One region of the Exiguobacterium sp. s39 genome, then DNA from elsewhere that is predicted to be linked to it. Evidence: riboswitches for the same ligand, from Rfam matches in the RefSeq annotation. Region 1 holds a riboswitch; each other region holds the start of a gene.
The links. Region 1 has a riboswitch for lysine ahead of KNQ11_RS14110 (Na+/H+ antiporter NhaC family protein). Riboswitches for the same ligand answer to the same signal wherever they lie in the genome.

Region 1 (8,153 bases):
TCGAACCAACTCATGAATATCCGATTCGACGATGATGCGCCCTGCTTTGATTAAAGCCGCTCGATCGCACGATTTTTCCATCTCCGGAAAGTGGTGTGAACTCATCAGAATCGCTTTTCCAGCATGCTTCTCCTGTTCGATCCACTCTAAAAAACGCTCTTGCATCAAAGGATCGAGTCCACTGGTCGGCTCATCAAGTAGATAGACGGGTGCATCCTTCATGAAGCAACCGACAAGTGCCAGTTTTTGCTTCATCCCTTTTGACATCTTGCGGATTTTCGTCTTCGTCTCAAACGGAAATCGTTTCAACAACAGTTGCCGCCGTGTCGGATCGCTACCATGCAGTCGTTGCATCAAATCGAGCATGTCTACTCCTGTCATGTCTCCAGGTAAACTAATCTCCCCCGGCAAATAACCGACCAACTGCTTCACCTCTTTACTTTGCTTCCAGCAATCAAAGCCACCGATCGTCGCCTTTCCAGCATCCGCCGCCAGTAGTCCCATTAAATGTCGAAGTGTCGTTGATTTTCCAGATCCGTTTGGTCCGATGAAACCGAATATCGTACCCGGATCAACTGTAAAACTGACATCGAATATTCCACGCCCCGGTGCAAACTCTTTCGTGACATGCTCCAAACGGATCATCGTCCGACCTCCTCATCCTCTATTTTTCTCATCATTGTATTAATACCCGTTTTGAAGCAGTTTGTTCGGATCAAAGCGATAGATGACGAACCGCTCGTCATGATTTTTTTCATAGATGTCTCGTAATCGAATCTCATCGACTTGCTCGAATACGGTATGGCGCTCCAAGTACTCCCGGTATTCATCGGTCGGGTAATACAAGATGAGATCAACCGAACGCGGGGAACGTTCGACCGAACTTAAAATGTGATCGATCACTTTCATGAAAATTTGTGAAGAGAATGGATTGAAGAAATAAAACTTATTCGTCTCATCCGGAATGGCATACTGCTCGGCATACGTCTGTTCAAATCGCAAACTTCCGGAACGCCGCTTCCGTCGACTTTGGTAGTTCGCCATATTCCGGAGTGCGTCCTCGTAAAATTGTCCGTTCATCTCGATTCCGATGACGGAACAATCGAATCGGTCGTGTAAGTAAAAGTTCAAACGCCCTTTCCCACACCCGAAATCAATGACCGTGTCCTGTTTTTGAAACAAATACGTTTCGCATAATTCGTCTAGTGCCGCATAAGGCGTTGGTTCATATCGATTGTAGTGACTAAACACACCATAAAGATGTTGCATCTCAATGGTCTCGATTCGTAATCGTTGATCGTATTCCTGTTCATTCATCGTCTTTTGTTCCTTCTTTCCGGCATTCTTTCCCTCATCGTACTATACTGAAGAAGTACGTTACTCGTTTTTTGAAAGGGGATTTTATGATGATCGTCGTTACGAACCGGATTAAAGTCAAAAAAGGGATGGCTGCCGCTCTCGCTCCTCGTTTTACGCGTCCAAGTGGACTCGATACGATGGACGGATTCATCCGCGTCGAGGTCTTATTGACGCAAAATATCGAAGAACACGATGAAATGAACGTCAACATGTACTGGGAAGACATGAAGAGTTTTCAAGCATGGCGGGAGAGTGACGATTTTAAAGCGTCACATAGTCGACCTGCGAGTAGTGAGGCAGGAGAATCGCCAATGCTCGGCAGCGAGATTCTGACTTATGAAGTCGCTTCGGTCAAAGAACGCGCATGATGCACGAAAAGGACTCGTATCGAGTCCTTTTTTATATACCTATATACAAATAGTGAAAGGGTCGAATTGTCACAAATGGTATTATTTGTTATCATAGTGCCATTACAGAGAGAGAGGGTCCTTCATGAATTCATTAACTATATTTGAACAAGCCATTCGTAGCTTACCTGACGATCGTACGTTACGACGTGATGAATTATGGACGGACGATTTTTTATTGCAACAGGAGAACGAGCTGACCGTCTATTACTCTCCGATTGGCGAATATGTCAATACTGAAGCAAAAGTCGTCATCATCGGGATCACACCAGGTTTTGAACAGATGCGAATCGCTTTCGAAGAAGCGACAGATGCCCTCCATCATGGTGTTTCATTAGAAGAGACGGCACGCCTCGTCAAATATACAGCAAGCTTTGCCGGAACGATGCGACGTAACCTCGTCCAGATGCTCGATACACTTGAACTTCCAGCATTGCTCGGAATCGAGACGACGGCTAGCTTATTTCATCAACATCAGAAATTATTGCATCCAACGTCACTGTTAAAGCAACCCGTCTTTTATCGCGAAAAGAATTACTCGGGTCATCAACCGAAGATCAATCGTAGCCCTTTATTAAGGCACTACGCGGAAGAACACTTCGTCGCTGAGATCAATCAGTTACAAAAACCAGTGTTATTAATTCCACTCGGTCGGGTCGTCGAGACGCAAGTCCGTGGATTGATTCATGATGGACGAATCGAACAGCATCAGCTTCTTTCCGGATTCCCCCACCCATCTGGCGCGAACGGTCATCGAAAAAAACAATTCGAGGAAAACCAAGCCTATTTGATGAAACAGCTCATTCAACATTTTGCTGAATAAACAACTTTATCTTAAATTATCAGAATATATGGTTGAATCGCTTCTGAAATACATGATAAAGTGTCCATAAGAACAGAATATGACTATTCTATCGATGAGGTAGAGGCGCGATTTCAATCAGTACTTGGTCCGAGGATGACAACGAAGACGACTACAGGAAAGGTGACATCGCCGAAATGACAGTATGTGTCGAGCATATCGTCGTTGGTCGATTCGGGAAACACCCGATCGATTGCCATACATAACAATTGTATGGAGCGCTCCAATTCGGCTAAGAAAGACGCATCCAGCGAGGGTGTCGGCTTTGTTGCCGGTGCCCTTGCTTTTTTTGTGCCGCGGGGTCTCATCTTTAAGCCATTTATTAAAGAGGAGGATATTTTTCATGGTCAACTATTCAGATTCCATCATTGCCCTTGTACCTGCTTTACTAGCTATCTTATTAGCCATCTTTACCCGAAAGGTCGTTCTTTCGTTAGGTGTCGGTATTCTCGTCGGTGCCCTGTTACTCCACCGTTTTAATCCGATCGATACGGTAACCTATCTCGGCAAGAACATCTTCAGCCTCTTTTGGGCAGACGGTGCCTTGAACGAGTGGAACGTCTTATTGCTTGTCTTCTTGTTATTGCTCGGCGTCCTTTCCACGCTCATTCAGACATCAGGTGGCGCTCGTGCCTTCGGTGAATGGGCTTCTACTCACGTCAAGACAGCGCGTGGTGCACGCTTAGTTGCCTTCGGACTCGGTATCTTGATTTTCATCGATGATTACTTCAACAGTCTCGCTGTCGGCAACGTCAGTCGTCCGTTAACGGATCGCCGTGGTGTCTCACGTGCAAAGCTTGCCTATTTGATTGACTCAACAGCTGCGCCTGTTTGTGTCATCAGTCCGCTTTCGAGTTGGGGCGCATTCATCATCTCCATCATCGCCGGTATCTTAACGACGCACTCGATTACGGATTACTCAGCGTTTAGTGCTTTCATGATGATCGTTCCAATGAACTTCTATGCGATTTTCGCGTTACTTTTAACACTTTACATCGCTTATTCTGGCGTCTCTGTCGGACCGATGAAACAGCATGAACGCCGTGCCGCGAATGGTGAACTTTTTGATGCGTCAAAAGGAACACCGATGGGGATGGCAAAAGAGGTCAACGAACATACGAACGGAAAAGTCCGGGATCTCGTCGTTCCGATCGTCGTTCTTGTCATTGCTACGATCAGTGCGTTACTCGGAACAGGTGCTCAGGCACTTGCAGCCGACAACCGCCCGTTTACTTTAATCGGTGCATTTGAGGCAACGGACGTCACCCGTTCCCTCGTCGCAGGTGTCGTCATTAGTTTGATCGTTGCCTTCCTGATGCTTATCGGTCGGAAAATTCCGGGCCGCGATTACCGTGCAAGTATTGTCGCTGGTATGCGTTCGATGTGGCCAGCAGTCGTGATTCTGTTATTCGCTTGGACGATCATCGCTGTCATCGGTGATATGAAAACCGGTGACTATCTCGCGAGCTTCGTCAGCAACTCGATTTCTGCGTCGTATTTGCCGTTCTTATTATTCTTGATTGCCGGCTTGATGGCATTCTCAACAGGAACAAGTTGGGGCACATTCGGGATCATGTTGCCAATCGGTGCGGATCTCGTCATGGCTGTCGATGCCTCACTCTTGTTACCGACGCTTGCTGCTGTTCTTGCTGGATCTGTCTTCGGTGACCATTGTTCACCGATTTCCGATACGACGATCCTCAGTTCGACAGGGGCTGGATCCCATCATATCGATCACGTTACGACACAATTACCGTATGCGCTAGTCGGTGCCGTCACTGCGGCAGTCGGTTATTTAGTCATCGGTTTCACGGAGTCTTCAGTCTTCGGTTTCATCGGAGCTCTTGTCACATTCGTACTCTTTGTCGTCGTCTTGAACGTTCTCTCGAAAAAAGGCGAAACCGCTTCTGATTTACAAACAGATTAATGTAACACTGTACGAAAAAAGGCATTGGATGCGCGCATCCAATGCCTTTTTTACATCTATTCGTTTCATACCATCAATAAACACACATCATTTGCGAACGCTACTGGATCCTCGAGTGGAAGCCCTTCGACAAGCAATGCTTGTTGATACATCAGTTTTGTATAGCGCTCGAATTTCGAACGATCGTTTTGATATGCCGTTTCAAGAGACTCGAACACTGCGTGTGACGGATTCAATTCAAGAATCTTGACCGCTTCTACCCCTTCGTTATTCGGCATCGCCTTTAGGATTTTCTCCATCTCGATCGAGACGGCGCCGTCCGTCGCAAAACAGACGGGATGCGATTTGAGACGCGTTGAGGCTTTGACTTCCTTGACTTGTCCACTTAGGACTTCCTGCATAGCTTGGAACATCTCTGCTTGTGCGTCCGTCGTCTCCGCTTCTGCTGCTTCAATCCCTAAGTCGCTGCTTGTGACCGACTTGAACGTCTTCTCGTTATACGTCACGAGCATCTGAATCGCGAACTCATCGATCTCTTCCGTGAAGTACAAGATATCATACCCTTTATCACGAACGAGCTCGGATTGTGGTAATTTATCCAGACGATTCGTACTCTCACCAGCAGCGTAATAGATATGTGCCTGATCTTCCGGCATCGCTGCGACGTATTCTGCGAGTGTGATCAACTTCTTCTCCTTGGCTGAGTAGAAGAGGACGAGGTCCTGCACCTGTTCTTTATGCATGCCGTAATCATTATACATACCGAACTTCAGCTGACGTCCGAACGCTTGATAGAACGTTTCGTACTTCGTACGATCCTCGCGCAGGAGGGCTTCGAGTTGTGTCTTGATCTTACTTTGGATGTTTTTCGCGATCAATTTCAATTGACGATCGTGCTGCAGTAACTCACGCGAGATGTTGAGCGATAAGTCTTCCGAGTCGACCATCCCTTTGACGAAACTGAAGTGATCCGGCAACAAGTCGCTGCATTTTTCCATGATCAAGACACCGTTGGCATAGAGTTCAAGACCCTTTTCAAATTCCTTCGAATAATAATCGTACGGCGCTTGCTCCGGAATGAATAAGATCGATTGATAACGAACAGCGCCGTCGACACTGATATGAATGTGTTTCGCCGGTGTGTCGAAACCATACCGCTTCTCTTGGTAGAAGTTCGTATAGTCTTCGTCTGTCAGTTCCCGTTTGTTCTTCCGCCAGATCGGCACCATGCTGTTGATCGTCTTGACGACTTCGACCTCTTCCGTCTCGTCACTGCCTTCGATCGGCTGACGTTCGAGTTCCTTCATCTCGATCGGATAACGGATGAAATCCGAGTATTTTTTGATGATGCTACGTAGACGATATGTCTCGAGGTATTCGTCATACGATTCTTCTTCATCGTTCGCCTTGATGTGGAGTGTAATCTCCGTTCCGACGGTTTCCTTGTCGACTTCCTCGATCGTATAACCTTCGACACCACGCGATTCCCATTTATAAGCGACTGCACTGCCGAACGGTTTCGTAACGACGGTGACGACGTCTGCGACCATGAAGGCAGAATAGAATCCGACACCGAATTGTCCGATGATATCATGACCATCTTGTGCTTCATTCTCTGCCTTGAAGGCAAGCGATCCACTCTTCGCGATCGTACCGAGATTGTCTTCTAGTTCTTCCTTCGTCATTCCGATTCCCGTATCACGAATGATCAGTTGACGTGCTTCTTTATTTGGTTCGATCGTAATTTTGTAGTGTTCCTTCTCGAACGAAATCGTCTCGTCCGTCAATGCTTTATAGTACATCTTATCCATGGCGTCACTTGCATTCGAGACCAATTCGCGCAGGAAAATCTCCTTATGCGTATAGATGGAATGAATCATCATCTCCAGCAATCGTTTTGATTCCGCCTTAAATTGTTTCGTTTCCATGCTCATTCTGCCCCCTCTTTTTTAGCACTCAATCATATAGAGTGCTAATTCATCTCCTATTATTAGGGAGTTCGAAATATCTGTCAATCTCCTTTTTCACTGTATGTCGTGACTTTTTCAAGGACGATCATTCCGATCTGACGTAAGTGTTCTGCTGACCCATAGGTGCCATGGCTGACGCCGTTTTCATCCTTTCGATTACCGAGACCGATGAACTGTTCACTCGGTTTGAAATGGAGCCCGACGACGGGTACCTGAAATCGTGACGAAAAGCCGACTTGAAAGATCGCGTCCGGGTAATCCGTTGGTCGATAGGTCGTCCAATCGATGTCTGGTTCGAGCTTCGCAAATCGTTCCGTGTGTTCCTTACCGAGCAGGATGATTCCTTTTATCGAAAACAGTTCAAGCAGGCGTAACAAAAATGTCTGACCGAACGGACTATCTTCCAACACGCTGCGTTCTTTGATCGCTCCCATGTAATGGTGTGTCGGAAACGGGAAAAAATCCAAATGAATGACTGGATCAAACGTCTTTTCGTAAAACGACGCACCGAGTCCGTTCAAGAATCCTTCGAGCTTCCCCCCACCTGGTCGACCGAACCAGGTCCGGTACACATTTGGTTGTTTGAAGTAACGATTGAAGCGTCGGATCGAATCCGTCAGCGTTTTCTCCTGCAGATAATCCTCCCATGCCATCGACTTCGGACGTATGAAAAGCGGACCATGCTCGTCAAATCGTAATGTACCTGTTCGGTCTAAAAACTGCGATCGAGATGGGTTCGTCGCGATTGTCACCCAACTGCTACGTGTCGCATCACCAAACCAGAGGACCGGTGTCGTTTGGTCGATCAATTCACTTGCGAATGCACTCTTCTCGAGTGTCATTTGGTACTGGACGGCTTCGTGTAATAATTTTTTGGCAAGTTGCCATTGATCGGATGTCAGCGTTCTCATCTCCCTCTATACAGCGATTGTGCTGTTGTAGATGTACCCCCTATCCTCTATTACTAGACGCATCGATGGGTTTAATCTCCATTTCTCCGGGAATGTTTCATAAGGTGAACGATACGACTTAGGAGGGATTTAACAATGGGTAGACTCGATCAAAAAGTAGCTGTCATTACCGGCTCGGCAACAGGGATTGGACAAGCGACTGCACTTGTCTTCGCAGAACAGGGAGCAACGGTCGTCTGTGCCGATGTCTCACTTGAAAAAGCACAACAAACAGTAGAACAGATTACACAACAAGGTGGGAAAGCGGAAGCCGTCCATGTCGATGTCTCAGACGTCGAGAGTGTCGAGCAACTTGCGAAGCACGTCAAAGAGACATACGGTACGATCGACATCCTCTTCAACAATGCCGGAATCGATGAACAAGGCGGGAAAGTCCACGAGTATCCAATCGATCTCTTCGACCGGATCATCGCGGTCGACTTGCGCGGTACATTCCTCGTCAGTAAATTCTTGATTCCATTCATGCTTGATAACGGTGGGTCAATCATCAATACGTCATCGATGTCTGGTCGCGCAGCTGACTTGAACCGATCCGGTTATAACGCAGCGAAAGGTGGGATTGCGAACTTCACGCGCGCGATGGCAATCGATTATGCGCGTCATGGCATTCGTGTCAATTCGTTATCACCAGGAACAATCGAAACACCACTCATCGAT
Region 2 (8,153 bases), on a different contig from region 1:
TAAAAAAGACACTTCCCTGCGGAAGTGTCCAATCAGTTTAAGCCTGTCGGAATGCGAGTTCTTTCGTATAGATCGTACTCCGATTCCGTCCGCTTTCTTTTGAATAATACAACGCTTTATCTGCCTGTTGTAATGCTTCAAGTGACGTATGCGAACCACTGGAATGTGAAATCCCAAGTGAGATCGTAATTTGTAGATCAGGTACATCTGCTGTCGGGAACAGGTTACGTGCGACCGTCAGCCGAGCTAGTTCTGCTATTTTTTGCGCTTCTTTCGCCGAAGTACTTGGTAAGATGATTAAAAATTCTTCACCACCGTACCGTCCGACGAGGTCGTCTGGACGCGTCAAGGAAGCGAGAGTCATGCCGAGTTGGCGTAACACATCATCGCCCGCATCATGACCATATGTATCATTGACATGCTTGAAGAAATCGATATCGATGAGCACAAGTGAATAGCCTTGATCGGTCGAACCGACAAGCGATAGCGAGTCATCCAGACGACGGCGATTGGCGAGCCCTGTCAAAGCATCCGTCATGGCGAGTTTCTGCTGATACTGGATGTTTTCGAAGTGACGGCGTAATTCCGTCAGTAATCGAAAGGCAACAAAGCCAGCTAATAAATTAAAGAAGACGTACGCAATCGAGATTTTAAAGAATGTCGACCAGCTGTGCGTCAAGATGTAGATGGCGGGTAACGAATAGAGAATACCGACCAACACCATAAGTTGAAAATGACGCATCGAGACATGGACGAATCGACGAATGATCCCAATCGTCGTGATGAATAAGACGATGATCAGCGTAGATAAATAAAATCCTTCCATTTGATCAACTGGTGTTAAAAAGTAACGTGTCCCGATGATCATTGCTCCTGCAACGATGGCGCTTGGGAAACCACCGAACAGCATGGCGATCGCGACGGGAACGATACGTAAATCAACACGGGCGACATCGATTTGGATCCCATTGAACATTAATAAGACCGCAATCAGACCAGAGACTGCTCCGAGTATAAGTCGAATGCTCCATTTGGAGTTCAATGAAATACGCGGTTGATTCCGAAACGGTAAGAACAAGAGAGTAATCGTTGTGAACAGTAGACAAAAGTTAATGATGAATTGATTCATGATGGACAACAAATCCTCCCAACTCCCCCAGCTAACAGATTTCCATATATATACTTCCAGTATACTCAAGTAGATAACGGTTAGACAGAGGGAAATCTTTAGACCAAAATAGAAAAAACGGTAGAAAATCTACCGTTTTTAAGAAGATGAAGTAAGGGTATCCTCATCCATCGTCTGTAAAATTTTATCAAAGACATGAATCATCGTTTCGAGCTCTTCTTCCGTCAATGTACCGAAGCGGTCTTGTAAATAGTTTTTCCGGACGATTTCGAGATCCCGAAATGCACGTTCCCCGTCCTCCGTCAAAGCGAGTACGATTGAACGACGATCTTCCGTCGAACGTGTCCGTGTGACATATCCTTGTTTATACAGCTTATCCGTCAAAGCAGTGACTTGACTCGTCGCGAGCTCAAATTGTTCCGCAAGAAGCGTCGGGCGCTGAGGACCATTTTCTGAAAGGCTTCGTAAGATGAAAAACTCACTCCGGGTCGCCGTTCCTTCAAATAGCCGGTTAAGTTCACGTCGCAGGGTACGAAGAATGACACGCATTTGTTCCTCGAGTCGATAAGTTAGCAAATCACGTTCCTGTGGCATGCAAGCAGCATCCTTTCTCTCAGTGGACTTCTACCATTTAGTGTACTAAACATATCGGATTTTTACCATCGACTACCCCAGATTCGAAAAAGGCAATTGACAATTTCGTGGCGTTTTGTGTAATATGGCGTAGTAATAACTAACTTAATTCAGTTCTCACTCAACCAGTGGGATGGAGGTTGCAGTTCTTAAGAGTACGGTTACGGATGTCGTCAAGCGACAGATGAGGTGACCTGAAAGGAAGAATTGCCGAAATCAATCATCGCTTTGAAGATGATCGATTGGGATTAGATCAAATAGGTCTAATACTGTCACAAGTCGGGTATCACCTACTTGTGGAGAGCTATCTTTCACGACGGTAGAATGAGGCGCATCCATTTTATTATGTTGCGTTCTCATCTTCCATCTGGAAGATGAGGGCGCTTTTTGTTTTTTCATTCAAAAAGTGTCCTCTCAAAAATTTATTAAAGAGAGAAGCGAACGAAATGAACAATCTAGATGTGAAACAAACAACAGATTCGACAGCAGAAGGATTAAAACGTGGATTACAAGCCCGTCATATGTCAATGATCGCCATCGGTGGAGCGATCGGAACAGGACTCTTCATTGCGTCCGGTGCTTCCGTCGCAGCAGCAGGACCAGGTGGGGCGCTCCTATCGTATGCAATCGTTGGTCTGATGGTCTACTTCCTCATGACAAGTCTTGGTGAAATGGCAGCGTATATGCCGGTCGCTGGATCCTTCTCGACCTATGGAACGAAATTCGTCGATCCATCATTCGGCTTTGCGCTCGGCTGGAACTACTGGTACAACTGGGCAGTCACGATCGCAGTCGAGCTCGTCGCAGCACAAATCGTCATGACATATTGGTTCCCGGATGTTCCTGGATTTTATTTCAGTGCCTTGTTCCTCTTACTCATGATTGGCTTGAACTACTTCTCCGTTAAGGGATTCGGGGAAGCGGAGTATTGGTTTGCGATGATTAAAGTCGTTACCGTCATCGTCTTCTTAGTCGTCGGTGTTGCGATGATTTTTGGTGTCTTTACATCAGAGCCACCGGTTGGCTTTAAAAACTTTGCACTTGGCGATGCACCGTTCGTCGGTGGGATTCCTGCCGTCATCGGTATCATTCTCGTTGCCGGATTCAGTTTTCAAGGTACAGAACTGGTCGGGATTGCCGCGGGTGAGTCGGAAGATCCGAAAAAGAATGTTCCAAAAGCAGTCAAACAAGTCTTCTGGCGCATCTTGCTTTTCTACGTCTTCGCGATTTTCGTCATCGGAATGCTCATTCCGTATACGAGTCCGAACTTGGTTTCCAATGACATTACGGACGTAGCGGTTAGTCCGTTTACGCTTGTCTTTGAAAAAGCGGGTCTTGCCTTCTCAGCAGCACTCATGAACGCCGTCATCTTGACGTCTGTTCTATCTGCCGGAAACTCAGGTATGTATGCTTCGACTCGGATGCTTTATACGCTTGCTCGCCAAGGGGATGCACCGAAGTTGTTCGCGAAAGTATCGAAAAACGGTGTACCGCGTAACGCTTTGCTCGCAACAGGAGCAATCGGTGCACTCTGTTTCTTGACGTCGATGTTTGGTGGACAAGTCTACTTGTGGTTACTCAATGCTTCGGGGATGACAGGCTTCATCGCATGGCTCGGGATTGCAATCAGTCACTATCGTTTCCGTAAAGGATTCCTTGCACAAGGTCACTCGTTGAAAGACTTACCATATGTTGCACCAGCGTTCCCGTTTGGTCCGCTGTTCGCATTCGGTCTTTGTTTCCTCGTCATCGTTGGTCAAAACTACGCAGCATTCCTTGCGGATCAAATCGATTGGGTCGGAATTGCCGCAACGTATGTTGGTATTCCATTATTCCTTGCCTTCTGGTTAGGACACAAATTCAAAAATCGGACGTCAATCGTTCGTTATGACGAGATGGACTTCCCAGAACATCCACGTCAATCATAATGTGTGAACCACCTTCTATAAATGAAGGTGATTGAGATTGAAGACAAAGTGCAATTTTTCTCTGATGAGTCTGATGAGAAAGATTGCGCTTTTTTGTTCGTTTCGAATCGTTTTCCTGGGACAAGCATCGCGCCGCTTCGCTGCAGGGTCACTCTTGCTTGTTTTTCCCTAGGAAGCGATGTCGAGTCAACAAAACGATTCTCTGATTCTCCTTCCGGGTATAAAAAAAGAATGACACGTTACACGCCACTCCTACAGGAAAAAGCGCAATTTTGCGCTGTCAGAGACAAACAAGACCCGTTTTCCTACTCGAATAGAGCGGGAAAATTGGCTTGTATCTCGCCTGAGGAAAGGGCGTGAAGACGAGACATTTTTGAGTCAGCCCATTTTTCTGCAATCGGAACCATCTTCTAGAATGAGGGTGTTTTTTTATTCCCTTAAATGAAAACGTTCTCTAAAATATAGTTTTGAAAAAGTATAAAAAAGGAATTAATGAATACATATTCAAAAATAGAAAAATGAATAAAGAACAGGGGGAGACGCATGACTACATCTGATTTATTTTTTACATTAGGTTCTGCAGCGTTTTTCATGTTGCTCGTTGCCTACATATCCTACCGATTGACGCGTGGGAAAACACAAGGCGTCGATGAATACTTCTTAGCAGGTCGAGGGCTAAGTGGCGTTTTCATTGCCGGATCACTACTACTGACGAATTTGTCGGCAGAACAGTTGATTGGACTAAACGGACAATCTTTCATGGGAAACATGTCGAGTATGGCGTGGGAAGTCACGGCGGGATTTGCTGCGATCATCATGGCCATCTATCTGCTTCCGAAATTTCTCGGGCTTGGGATCTCGACATTACCGGAATACTTAAGTCACCGGTATGACGAGACGGTTCGTCGGATGACAGTCTTACTCTTTTTGCTCGGATATATGTGCGTCACGATTCCTTCGATGCTTTATTCAGGTGGGATTGCTGTCTTGCAGCTATTCGATGTTCCGGAACTCTTTGGTCTCAGTTATACGCAATCCCTTTGGTTAGTCGTCTGGGTCGTCGGGATCATCGGAGCAATTTATGCGATTTTTGGAGGGCTACGTGCGGTGGCTGTCTCGGATACCTTGAACGGGATCGGGCTTGTCTTCGTCGGATTCTTAGTTCCGGTGCTTGGCTTTATTGCACTGGGTGACGGGAATTTACTTCAAGGGATGAAGACGATTGCGACTGTGCAACCGGAGAAGCTGAACGCAATCGGAAGCTCAACCGATGCCGTTCCGTTCTTCTCGATTTTCACGGGTATCCTATTTGCGAACTTATTTTATTGGTCACTCAATCAATATGTCATTCAACGTGTGCTCGGGGCAAAAGATTTGAAGGAAGGACAGAAGGGCGTCCTCATGACAGGATTCTTGAAGTTATTAGTTCCGATCTTCATGCTGATTCCTGGGATCATTGCCTATCACTTGTATGGGAACACACTAACGAGCGGTGATTTATCATATCCTCGACTCATTACGGAGTTACTGCCTGTCTCGCTGATGGGATTTTTCTTAGCTGTCTTACTCGGAGCCGTCTTTAGTTCGTTTAACTCGTTGCTAAATAGTATTGCGACACTTTTCGTCCTCGATATCTATCAGCCGGTGTTTGCGAAAGAGGCGAGTGATGAACATTTGATTCGTGTCAGTAAATGGTTCGGAACGATCGTTGCCTTAATCTCTTTCGTTATCGCTCCATTCTTGATGTACGCGCCGGACGGCTTATGGAGTTTGATCCGGCAATTCACAGGATTTTTCAATATTCCGATTCTCGTCATCGTATTAATGGGGATTTTCATGAAACGAATTCCGGCAATTGCAGCGAAAATCGTCATTGTCTTTCACGTATTCGCGTATTACTTATTCGTCTTCGGTTTTAAACAACTGTTCGGCTGGGATCATGGCATTAGCTACATTCATGGGTACGGTATTCTACTTGTGATTGAAGTGCTGTTCATGGTATTCATGGGGTATCGTTACCCGGCCGTCCAGTCAAGAAAAATCAATCGACGACAATCTGTCGAGCTCACTCCATGGAAATTTGCGATTCCAGTCTCGATCTTATTATGTACATCCATCATTTGGACGTACGTCTTGTTTTCAAAAATCGGACTGGCTTCGACAGCAGGAATCGTATCGATTTGGTTCTGGCCGGTCACGTTAGGACTTGTCATTGCAACGATCGCATTATGGCGTGTGTCGCTAAACGCTTGGGAAGCGAAGTACCGGACCTATCTCGAAGAAGAGTACCGTCAAGCCGAATAATCCTCTCGCAGAAGGCATGACATATCGGGTAAGATGAAAGAAAAACAGGAGGCGATCTTCGTGAATTACTGGTACCACTTCAAGCGTGCCTTCTTACCGATCGCATTATTGCTTGTGACGCTTGCCTTGTACCAAATGATTTATCGTTTGAATAACATCTGGTATTCGCTTGGAGGACTTCTTCTTGTCTTTGCAGCGATTTACTTCGTCATGCGTCGTCTAAAAGCGAATCCAGAGGATTGAATGAGCAGGAAAGTCGAGTCCATTCTCTGAACGCGGTAAAATAGACACATACAGAGGAGGGGAAGATAGATGGCAAAAGCAATATTTGCAGGTGGTTGTTTCTGGTGCATGGTCAAGCCATTCCATAAATATGATGGTGTAGAGCAGGTCATTTCAGGATATACCGGTGGTCATACAGAGAACCCGACTTATAAAGAGGTCTGTTCGGAAACGACAGGTCACTTGGAGGCGGTTGAAGTCACGTACGATCCGTCCGTCATTACGTACGAAGAATTACTCGAGATCTTCTGGCGTCAAATCGACCCGACAGATGGTGGAGGTCAATTCAATGACCGTGGTGAATCGTACCAACCGGCTATCTTTTATGTCGATGAAGCACAGCGTGAAGCAGCTGAACGTTCGAAAGCAGCGCTTGACGCATCAGGACGCTTCTCGCGTCCGATCGCGGTAGAGATTCGTCCAGAAAAGCCGTTTTGGCCAGCCGAAGAATATCACCAAGATTATTATAAAAAGAATCCGTTCCGTTATCAGATGTATAGTGTCGGCTCAGGTCGCGCGAAATTCATCAAGGAAGCGTGGAAGGACCACGGTAAGGAAAAAGAACTGAAAGAGCGTCTGACACCAATTCAGTATAAAGTCACACAAGAGAACGGGACAGAACCCGCTTTCCGTAACGAATACTGGGATGAAGAACGTCCAGGACTGTACGTCGATATCGTCGATGGTACACCACTCTTCACATCAAAAGATAAATTCCAGTCAAACTGTGGTTGGCCGAGTTTCGCTAAACCGATCTCAGAAGACAAGATGGAAGTCGAACTCGATACGAGTCACGGGATGACGCGGACGGAAGTGCGTTCTGCGAATGCGGATAGTCACCTCGGTCATATCTTCGATGATGGTCCGACAGAACTTGGTGGTCTTCGCTATTGTATCAACTCAGCAGCATTACGATTTATTCCGCTTGAAGAGCTTGATTCGGCAGGATATGGGGAATATAAAAAACATTTCGAGTAACACGTAAGGAGCAGTCAAACGATTTCGTTTTGACTGCTCTTTTTTCAAATGGGAGGGAGAGAATCGAATGTTTCGACCCGTATATGAAGAGATTCGACAAATGACGATTGCGAAGGTGCTTGATTTCTACGATCACGAAATCCGTCAGCTCGATGAGCAAGCACGTCAGGAAAAGTACGACAAGATGAGCTTGAGTCCGTTTCGCTTTTTCCGTGGGAGTTCGCATCTGTTTTATTATGACGTGACGCGAATCCCCCTTGGTTTTGATACGCCTCGTGATAAACCGACGTGGATTCAGGGAGATCTTCATTTTGAAAACTTCGGTGTCCATGGCAATGCGAAGGGAGAGATCATCTACGACGTCAATGACTTTGATGAAGGGTACTTAGGATCTTATCTATACGATTTGATTCGCATGGCGGTCTCCGTCCGGTTGTTCGCTGAAGAGGCAGGATACGATCCGGCTCCTGCGATTCGAAATTATGTCCTGGAATACTTACACGATTTAAAAAAGTACGCTCTCGGAAAAGATCCGAGTGATGTCTGCTTTACGCGGGATAATACGAAAGGACCAATCAAGAAGTTGATCAAAAAAGCAGAAAAGAAACGTGAGGAATTAATGGGAGAGCGGACGAAACTGGTGGGTGGCGTGAGACGTTTTTGTACATTACCGGATATGCAAGCGATAGATGATCCGACGCGAATAGCGATTGAGTCTGCTTGGTCCTCCTATATCGAGACGATTGACGCAGAGGATCGTCGTGACGAAGCGTTCTATACAATCAAGGATATCGTCCGGAAACTAGACAGTGGAACGGCATCGATTGGTCTTGAACGCTATTACATCTTGATTGAGGGGGAGGGAGGGGAAGAAGATTTGATTCTAGAGATGAAACAAG
Region 3 (8,153 bases), on a different contig from region 1:
GACGGAAACAGAAGCCGTTCCTGCTCAATAATATACGCTAAAAATCCCCTTGTATCATTGTCACTATACGACGATACAAGGGGATTTTTAGCGTTGTCGTTCCATTTCGACGGTGAAGGTATAGCGGTCTCCTCGGTAAGCAGAGATGACATATTCAAACGGTTGCTCCGTTGTAAGATACGTCAGTTGCTCGACAGATAAGACAGGCGAAGCGGTCGATAGACCAAGATGGCCCGCCTCTTCCTTCGTTGCCAGGCGTGATTCGAACGTTTGACTCGCACGCCCAAGATTTAATCCGCTCGCTTCTGCAAATGCATAGAGCGATGCGGTCGCGACGTCTTGATCGAGTCCAGGTAAGAGCTGTTCCGGGATATAGACGGTCTCAAGGGCAAGCGCTTGCTCATCAGCAATTCGTAAACGTTTCAGTTCATACACCGATGCCCCTTCGCGAATCCGTAGCTTATTGGCAATCGTCATCGAGGCGTCGATGATTTGATAGGAAAGTAGCGCACTCGTCGGTTCTAAACCTAAGTGCTCCATCTCTTCCGAGAAACTCGTCAATCCAGACAGTTGCATGACGATTTTTTTATTCGCGACGAATGTTCCACGTCCTTTTTGACGAATCAAGTAACCGGCGTTGACCAAGTTTGAAATGGCTTGTCGGACCGTCATTCGGCTGATTTGGTGCGCTTCCGCAAATTCGCGCTCGGACGGGATCAGATCGCCAGGTTGAAGAACACCGCTTTCGATTTGTTGTTTTAAGGCAGCTTCGATTTGATAGTAGATGGGGAGTGGTGAATTTTTATTGATATGCTGAATCACGGCATTTCGTCCCTTCGCGATCGGTAGTCTTTCGTCTAGTGTACTAGGAAAAAGGCAAGCCGACAAACGATTCTGGATGAAATATGGCATAATACAGAGTGAAACTGACAGAGAAAGGTGGTCGAGGTATGCGCCCCGAACAAATAGAATCCGATGTCCGAACCTTTCAGACATCCATTCGTGCAACAAAACAAGTAGATGGTTATTGGGTTGCTTTAGAGAAAAGTTACTTCTATCCGGAGAGCGGTGGACAGCCGGCGGATCGTGGAACATTGAACGACCAACCGGTCCTTGACGTTCAAATCGAAGACGGTGTCGTCTGGCACCAACTGGCGACGCCGCTCACAGGTGACGTCACCGGTATCGTAGATGACGCAGTCCGAATCGATCATGCGGCGCAGCATACGGCACAACATGTCATCTCTGCAATCCTACAAGATGAATCAAATATCAAGACACTCAGTTTTCGGACGGGAAGTGAGGTCTCGACGCTTGATATCGAGACACCTGAATGGACAACTATGCAACAAGAACAGCTGGATCGACGATTACGACATGTGATTGAACAAGGATTACCGATCACGGCGACAGAGTATGACGAGGCGGAAGCGCTACGCTTACCATTACGAAAAACACCACAAGTTGAAGGACGAATTCGTGTCGTTCAAATCGGCACACTCGATTATAGTGCCTGTGGTGGGACGCATCTTGATTCGACGGCACAGCTCGAGTCGATTCTCTTTACCGGAGTCGAGCGGATTCGTGGAAATATTCGTCTGTCCTATGTCGCGAAGGAACGGGCATACCAACTCGTTCAGGCAGAACGACGAGCCTTACGGGAAGCGGCGCAAGCCTTGTCGGTCAAACCAGTTCAAATGCTAGAAGCCGTCCAAGCGTTACAAGAAGAGCAGAAACGCTTAACGAAACAGGTCGAATACGCCCAGGAACAACTCGCAACGTTCACACTCGCTCACGCTTTAGAACAACAAGAAGGCATTCTTGTGTTTGAACATCTGGATGAAGAAATCAAAATATCCGAGCAGCTTGCTAAAGCGATTCAAGAAGCGGGACGCGTCGGCGTCGTCTGGAATGCGACGACGAACAAGTTACTGATGAGTAGTCCAGGTGAACCCCATCTCGGGAAGTTCGCTAAAGCACATGTCCAAACATTTAACGGGCGAGGCGGAGGAAGTGCGGTTCAGGCACAGGCACAATTTACGAATCGGGATGATGCGATGGCATATGTCGATCGATTACGGGAGGAATATCAGTCATGACAGTCATTCAAGTACGTACAGCAGAACAACATCAAGCCGTCCGGATGATCCGGGAGCGTGTCTTCGTCGAGGAGCAAGGCGTACCACGTCATCTTGAATACGATACACACGATGAGACAGCGATTCATCTGCTTGTCCTCGATGAGCAGAGTCGACCGGTCGCAACGGGTCGTACCCGTCCATATGACGACCAACGGATGAAGGTAGAGCGTGTCGCGACGCTAGCGACAGCGCGAGGAAAAGGATACGGTGGCGAGTTGATGCAGGCGATGGAACGAGTCGCACGTCGCGAAGGGAAGCAATTGCTAACACTCGGCGCACAAGTTCAAGCGATCCCGTTTTATCAAGGACTCGGGTATACGATCGTCTCCGATGAATTCGATGATGCGGGCATCCCGCACCGAACGATGGAGAAAAAAATGTAAGTCATTTTGAAAGAAATCCTGCAAAAAGGGTTTCTTTTTTTTGTTTTCTATGTATATATATAATTCATAATGAATTTTTATACAGACAGATGAATTTAAAACCAGGAGGGAATTATACATGTCGAAACAAAAATTGATCTTAGCGTACTCTGGGGGACTTGATACATCGGTAGCCATTAAATGGTTGAGCAAGGACTATGACGTCATTGCCTTATGCATGGATGTCGGAGAAGGAAAAGATTTATCCGTCATTAAAGAAAAAGCACTCCTCGTCGGTGCGATCGAATCGATCGTCCTCGATGTAAAAGAAGAATTCGCACAAGACTTCGTATTACCGGCACTTCAATATGGCGCGCATTACGAAAATGCCTATCCGTTGATTTCAGCGCTTTCGCGTCCGTTGATCGCAGAAAAGCTCGTCGAAGTCGCGCATCAACATGGTGCAACAGCGGTTGCTCACGGATGTACCGGAAAAGGGAACGACCAAGTCCGGTTCGAAGTTTCGGTCGCAGCACTTGATCCATCACTCGAAGTCATCGCACCGGTTCGGGAATGGAAATGGTCACGGGAAGAAGAGATCGCCTATGCGAAAGAAAACAACGTGCCGATCCCGATCAACCTCGACAGCCCATACTCAATCGACATGAACCTCTGGGGACGGAGTAACGAGTGTGGCGTCCTAGAAAACCCTTGGACAGAGCCACCACAAGACGCTTACGCGTTAACAGTAGCGCCAGAAGACGCACCGGATCAGGCAGAAGAAGTCATCATTGGCTTTGAAGCAGGTGTTCCGGTCTCGATCAACGGAACAACATATCCACTGGCGAAACTGATCACGGAACTGAACATCATCGCTGGTGCACATGGGGTCGGACGGATCGACCACGTCGAGAACCGTCTCGTCGGTATCAAATCGCGGGAAGTCTATGAGTGCCCAGGAGCAACGGTTTTACTCAAAGCTCACGCTGCACTCGAGACGATTACATTGACGAAGGACGTCGCGCATTTCAAACCACTACTCAGCAAACAATACGCAGAAACGATCTATAACGGTCTCTTCCATGCACCATTGACAAAAGGCTTGAAAGCATTCCTGACGGCGACACAACAGGACGTCACAGGAGAAGTTCGCGTTAAACTGTTCAAAGGAAACGCAACCGTGACAGGTCGTCAGTCCGCTGTCTCACTCTACGATGAGAAACTTGCGACGTATACGAAAGAAGACGCGTTCGATCATGAAGCAGCAAAAGGCTTCATCAAATTACACGGACTTGCCGTTTCGACTCATGCGAGCGTACATCGTCAGGCGGGTGTAACGAAATGACCAAACTCTGGGGTGGACGTTTTACGGAAAGTGCTTCCGCTCAAGCGGAAGCCTTCGGAGCATCGATCACGTTCGATCAAAAATTAGCGAGCGTCGATTTAAAAGGCAGTCTCGCACACGCGCAGATGCTATTTGAACAAGGGATCCTCGCTCAAGACGAGTGGACACAAATCGAGCAAGGACTGAAGCAACTGGAAACGACGTTAGCGGATCATGTGTATACGCTAGCAGATGAAGACATTCATATGAATCTCGAGCGTCTATTGACGGAACAGATTGGTCCGGTTGCAGGAAAACTGCATACGGCACGGAGCCGAAATGACCAGGTCGCAACGGATTTACATCTATGGATGGAACAACATGTTGAAGCGTTGACGACGGCATTACGCGAGCTCCAATCGGTTATCACGGAACAAGCTGAGCAACATATCGAGACGGTCATGCCAGGTTATACACATTTGCAACGGGCACAACCGATCTCGCTTGCGCATCACTTGCTCGCTTATTTCTGGATGTTCGAACGTGATGTCGAACGGTTGACGGATAATCAAAAGCGGATCCGGAAATCACCGCTCGGGGCAGGCGCGCTCGCAGGGACGACATTCCCAATCGATCGTTTCCGTTCTGCCGAGTTGCTCGGTTTTGAGTCAATCTATCCGAACAGTCTCGACGCTGTCTCCGACCGCGATTTCGTCATCGAATACCTCGGGATCGCCTCGACCGTCATGATGCATCTCTCGCGTTTTTGTGAAGAAATCATCATCTGGGCATCGCAAGAATTTGGCTTCATCGAGTTGTCTGATGCTTTCTCGACAGGGTCGAGCATGATGCCACAGAAGAAAAATCCTGATTTCGCTGAATTGATTCGTGGGAAAACGGGGCGCGTCTACGGCAATCTGATGGGCTTCTTGACGACGATGAAGGCATTACCACTCGCTTACAACAAAGACATGCAAGAGGATAAGGAAGGGGTCTTCGATACAGCAGATACCGTTCTCCAATCCGTTCAAATCTTCACCGGAATGATTGAATCTGCGACGTTTAAGACCGAAGCGCTCAAGAAGGCGACAATGCAAGACTTCTCGAATGCAACGGAACTCGCCGACTACCTTGTAACGAAAGGCATACCGTTCCGGGAAGCGCATGAAATCGTCGGCAAAGCCGTCCTTTACTGTGTGCAGAACGGTTGTTTCCTGAAGGATTTGAACCTCGAGACGTATCAAACGTTCCATCCTGATATCAAGGAAGACGTCTATCCGCTCCTCGATCCGGTTCAAGCAGTAGCACGCCGGACTAGCTACGGCGGGACAGGGTTTGCTGCCGTGTCGGAGCAACTCGAACTCGCGAAACAGCATCTTGCGAATTGACGAATTTTGAAAAAAAACAGTCAAATGACTGGATTTAACAAAAGATGTCTGCTATAACTGTAACTAACAACCGACAGATAGAGGCGCGGATGACATGAGTAGCATCATTCTTGAAGGCAAGCATGCCGAATGATGTGAAAGGGGAAGTCCGCCGAAGTGAACGAGAAGATGCTTCTTCTTGTTTGCTGGTACAACGGTTAAGATCCGTTGTACTGCCGAAACCGATGTTTCGGAGCGCTATCTTACGTAAAAGAACGAATGACTTTGTCTTCGTTTGTCCGATCGTGATAACGACGGGCCGTAGGAACGCTCCTACCGGCCCGTCGTTTTTTTTCTGTATCGGGACAAAGGAGATAGGATTGTGACAACTGTACTTAAATTTGGTGGAAGCTCGGTTGCGACTGTCGAACAGATTCAGTCTATTGCGAATTATTTGAAGAGTCGCGCAGCCGAAGGTGAAAAACTCGTCGTCGTCGTTTCGGCGATGGGCAAGATGACAGATTCTTTGATCGCTCAGGCGCAAGCCATCACGGATCGCCCCGAGCGAAGAGAACTCGATCGACTGCTTGCCATCGGAGAAGAACAGACGATTTCATTACTCAGCATCGCCCTCAACTCGCTCGGTGTCAAAGCATTATCACAAACAGGCGCTCAAGCAGGAATCAGCACGATGGGCGTGCATACGAAAAGTAAGATCAAACAGATCGATGGAGATCTGTTACGACAAAAACTCGAAACGTACGATGTCGTCATCGTCGCCGGATTCCAAGGTGTCAACGAACTCGGTGATGTCACGACGCTTGGACGGGGTGGGTCGGATACAACGGCAGTTGCCCTTGCGGCAGTCCTTGATAAACGGTGCGAAATCTATACCGATGTCGACGGTGTCTATACAGCTGATCCGCGAATCCATGCTGCTGCTCAACCGATTCCGCACATCTCATATGATGAGATGATGGAGATGAGCGCCCTCGGGTCGAAGGTCATGGAAATGCGGAGTGTCGAACTAGGAAAAAAATACGGCGTACACATCTTCGTCGGGAAAACACTTGAATCGAAAAGGGGAACATGGATCATGGAAGCGACGGAAACAATGGAACAAAAAGCGGTGACGAGTGTCAGTGTGACGAAGAACGTCTTGACGGTATCAATCAAACACGTACCGCAAACGAACGCAGCAGTAGCCGATATCTTCGAACTGTTATCCAATCGCCACGTCAACATCGACATGATCAGTCAAACGACGTTCGACAGTGACATCTTCTTATCGTTCTCATGTCCACTCGATGAGGAAGAGTTCCTCGATGAAGCATTGAAAGACATCATGGATCGCTTCACGACAGTCAAGGTCGACCGCCACAATCAGCACGCGAAGTTATCTGTCGTCGGCATCGGGATGCGGGATGCAACAGGTGTCGCTTCGAAGTTGTTCGCAATCTTCCGAGCGGAGAACATTCCGTTCTATCAAGTTACGACTTCAGAAATCAGCATCTCATACACGATTGCACAAGCAGATATTGAACGGACGGTTGCAGCGATTGCAAACGCGTTCGAGTTATAAGGAGGAAAATAGGATGTATCATGTAGCAGTCATTGGAGCAACCGGCGCCGTCGGTCAAAAAATGTTACAAGTACTAGCCGAACTGGACTTCCCGGTCAGCCGCCTGTCCGCTTACGCTTCTGCTCGTTCAGCAGGGAACACGGTACAGTTCAAGGAAGAAGCCATTACGATCCAAGCACTGACACCAAGTATCACGGAAGACGAGATTGACGTCGCGTTGTTCGCGGCGGGCGGAACGATCAGTGAACAATATGCCCCGTTACTAGCTGAAAACGGAACACTCGTCGTTGATAATTCAAGTGCTTTCCGGATGCAGGAGACGATTCCGCTTGTCGTGCCAGAAGTCAATCCACAAGCGATTCAAGTGACGGACCGCTTGATCGCAAATCCGAACTGTTCGACGATTCAATCCGTCGTCGCCTTAGCACCGCTCCAGTCACTGGGATTCGAGCGTGTCAACTATACGACGTATCAGGCCGTATCCGGTTCTGGTCAAAAAGGAATCGAGGATCTGGCACGTGGAGCACGCGGAGAAGAGCCCGTCAATTATCCGCATCCGATTCACGATAACATCTTGCCACATATCGATGTGTTCCTTGAGAACGGCTATACGAAAGAAGAGCAGAAGATGATTGACGAAACACGGAAAATCTTCAATCTTCCAGCACTACCAGTCAGTGCGACATGTGTGCGTGTTCCAGTCACGAATTCTCACTCGGTTGCGATCAACGTCACGTTTACGCAGCCGACGACGGTTGCAGCGATCCGTGAAGCACTTGAAGGCGCACCGGGCGTCGTCCTCATCGATGATGTCGCGAATACGCGTTATCCGATGCCACTCGATGCAAGTGGTACGGACGACGTCTACGTCGGTCGGATTCGACAAGATGATAGTCTCGCGAACACGTTCCATCTCTGGTGTGTAGCCGACAACATTCGAAAAGGTGCCGCCTCGAATGCCGTACAAGTCGCACGCCAAGCAATCGAACAGTCGATTCATTCATAAAAAAGGAGGAGTTCTTCATGTTCAAAGGAGCAGGTACAGCGCTCGTCACACCATTTAATGAAGCAGGCGAGTTGGATCTACACGTATTCGAACGCTTGATCGAGCAACAACTCGCAGCAGGAATTCAGGCGCTTGTCGTCGGAGGAACGACAGGAGAAGGATCGACACTGACGAACACGGAATTCGAACAACTACTGACGACTGCCGTTCAAATCACGGCAGGACGAGTACCAGTCATTGCCGGAACGGGTTCGAACAACACGGCAGCAACAATCGAGAAGACGTTACTCGCAGAGCGCCTCGGTGCGGACGCAGCGATGCTCGTCACACCGTACTACAATAAAACATCGCAAGCGGGTCTCGTCGCACAT

Region 2: another riboswitch for lysine. It lies ahead of KNQ11_RS11840 (amino acid permease); the one in region 1 lies ahead of KNQ11_RS14110 (Na+/H+ antiporter NhaC family protein).
Region 3: another riboswitch for lysine. It lies ahead of KNQ11_RS14700 (aspartate kinase); the one in region 1 lies ahead of KNQ11_RS14110 (Na+/H+ antiporter NhaC family protein).

What each region holds. Positions count from the first base shown of each region.
Region 1 is NZ_JACSNA010000003.1:176,665-184,817, forward strand. Features, by position in the region: gene KNQ11_RS14090 (ABC transporter ATP-binding protein) at 1-645, opposite strand, end outside; gene KNQ11_RS14095 (SAM-dependent methyltransferase) at 685-1,317, opposite strand; gene KNQ11_RS14100 (heme oxygenase) at 1,407-1,727, shown strand; gene KNQ11_RS14105 (uracil-DNA glycosylase family protein) at 1,852-2,589, shown strand; lysine riboswitch at 2,682-2,860, shown strand; gene KNQ11_RS14110 (Na+/H+ antiporter NhaC family protein) at 2,972-4,555, shown strand; gene htpG (molecular chaperone HtpG) at 4,621-6,483, opposite strand; gene KNQ11_RS14120 (PDZ domain-containing protein) at 6,567-7,436, opposite strand; gene KNQ11_RS14125 (SDR family oxidoreductase) at 7,572-8,153, shown strand, end outside.
Region 2 is NZ_JACSNA010000002.1:61,082-69,234, forward strand. Features, by position in the region: gene KNQ11_RS11830 (diguanylate cyclase) at 38-1,129, opposite strand; gene KNQ11_RS11835 (MarR family winged helix-turn-helix transcriptional regulator) at 1,268-1,723, opposite strand; lysine riboswitch at 1,889-2,077, shown strand; gene KNQ11_RS11840 (amino acid permease) at 2,209-3,690, shown strand; gene KNQ11_RS11845 (solute:sodium symporter family transporter) at 4,234-5,994, shown strand; gene KNQ11_RS11850 (hypothetical protein) at 6,055-6,237, shown strand; gene msrA (peptide-methionine (S)-S-oxide reductase MsrA) at 6,307-7,254, shown strand; gene KNQ11_RS11860 (DUF2252 domain-containing protein) at 7,322-8,153, shown strand, end outside.
Region 3 is NZ_JACSNA010000004.1:40,279-48,431, forward strand. Features, by position in the region: gene KNQ11_RS14670 (LCP family protein) at 1-31, shown strand, start outside; gene phnF (phosphonate metabolism transcriptional regulator PhnF) at 88-822, opposite strand; gene KNQ11_RS14680 (alanyl-tRNA editing protein) at 951-2,099, shown strand; gene KNQ11_RS14685 (GNAT family N-acetyltransferase) at 2,096-2,524, shown strand; gene KNQ11_RS14690 (argininosuccinate synthase) at 2,643-3,848, shown strand; gene argH (argininosuccinate lyase) at 3,845-5,215, shown strand; lysine riboswitch at 5,286-5,463, shown strand; gene KNQ11_RS14700 (aspartate kinase) at 5,577-6,776, shown strand; gene KNQ11_RS14705 (aspartate-semialdehyde dehydrogenase) at 6,790-7,782, shown strand; gene dapA (4-hydroxy-tetrahydrodipicolinate synthase) at 7,800-8,153, shown strand, end outside.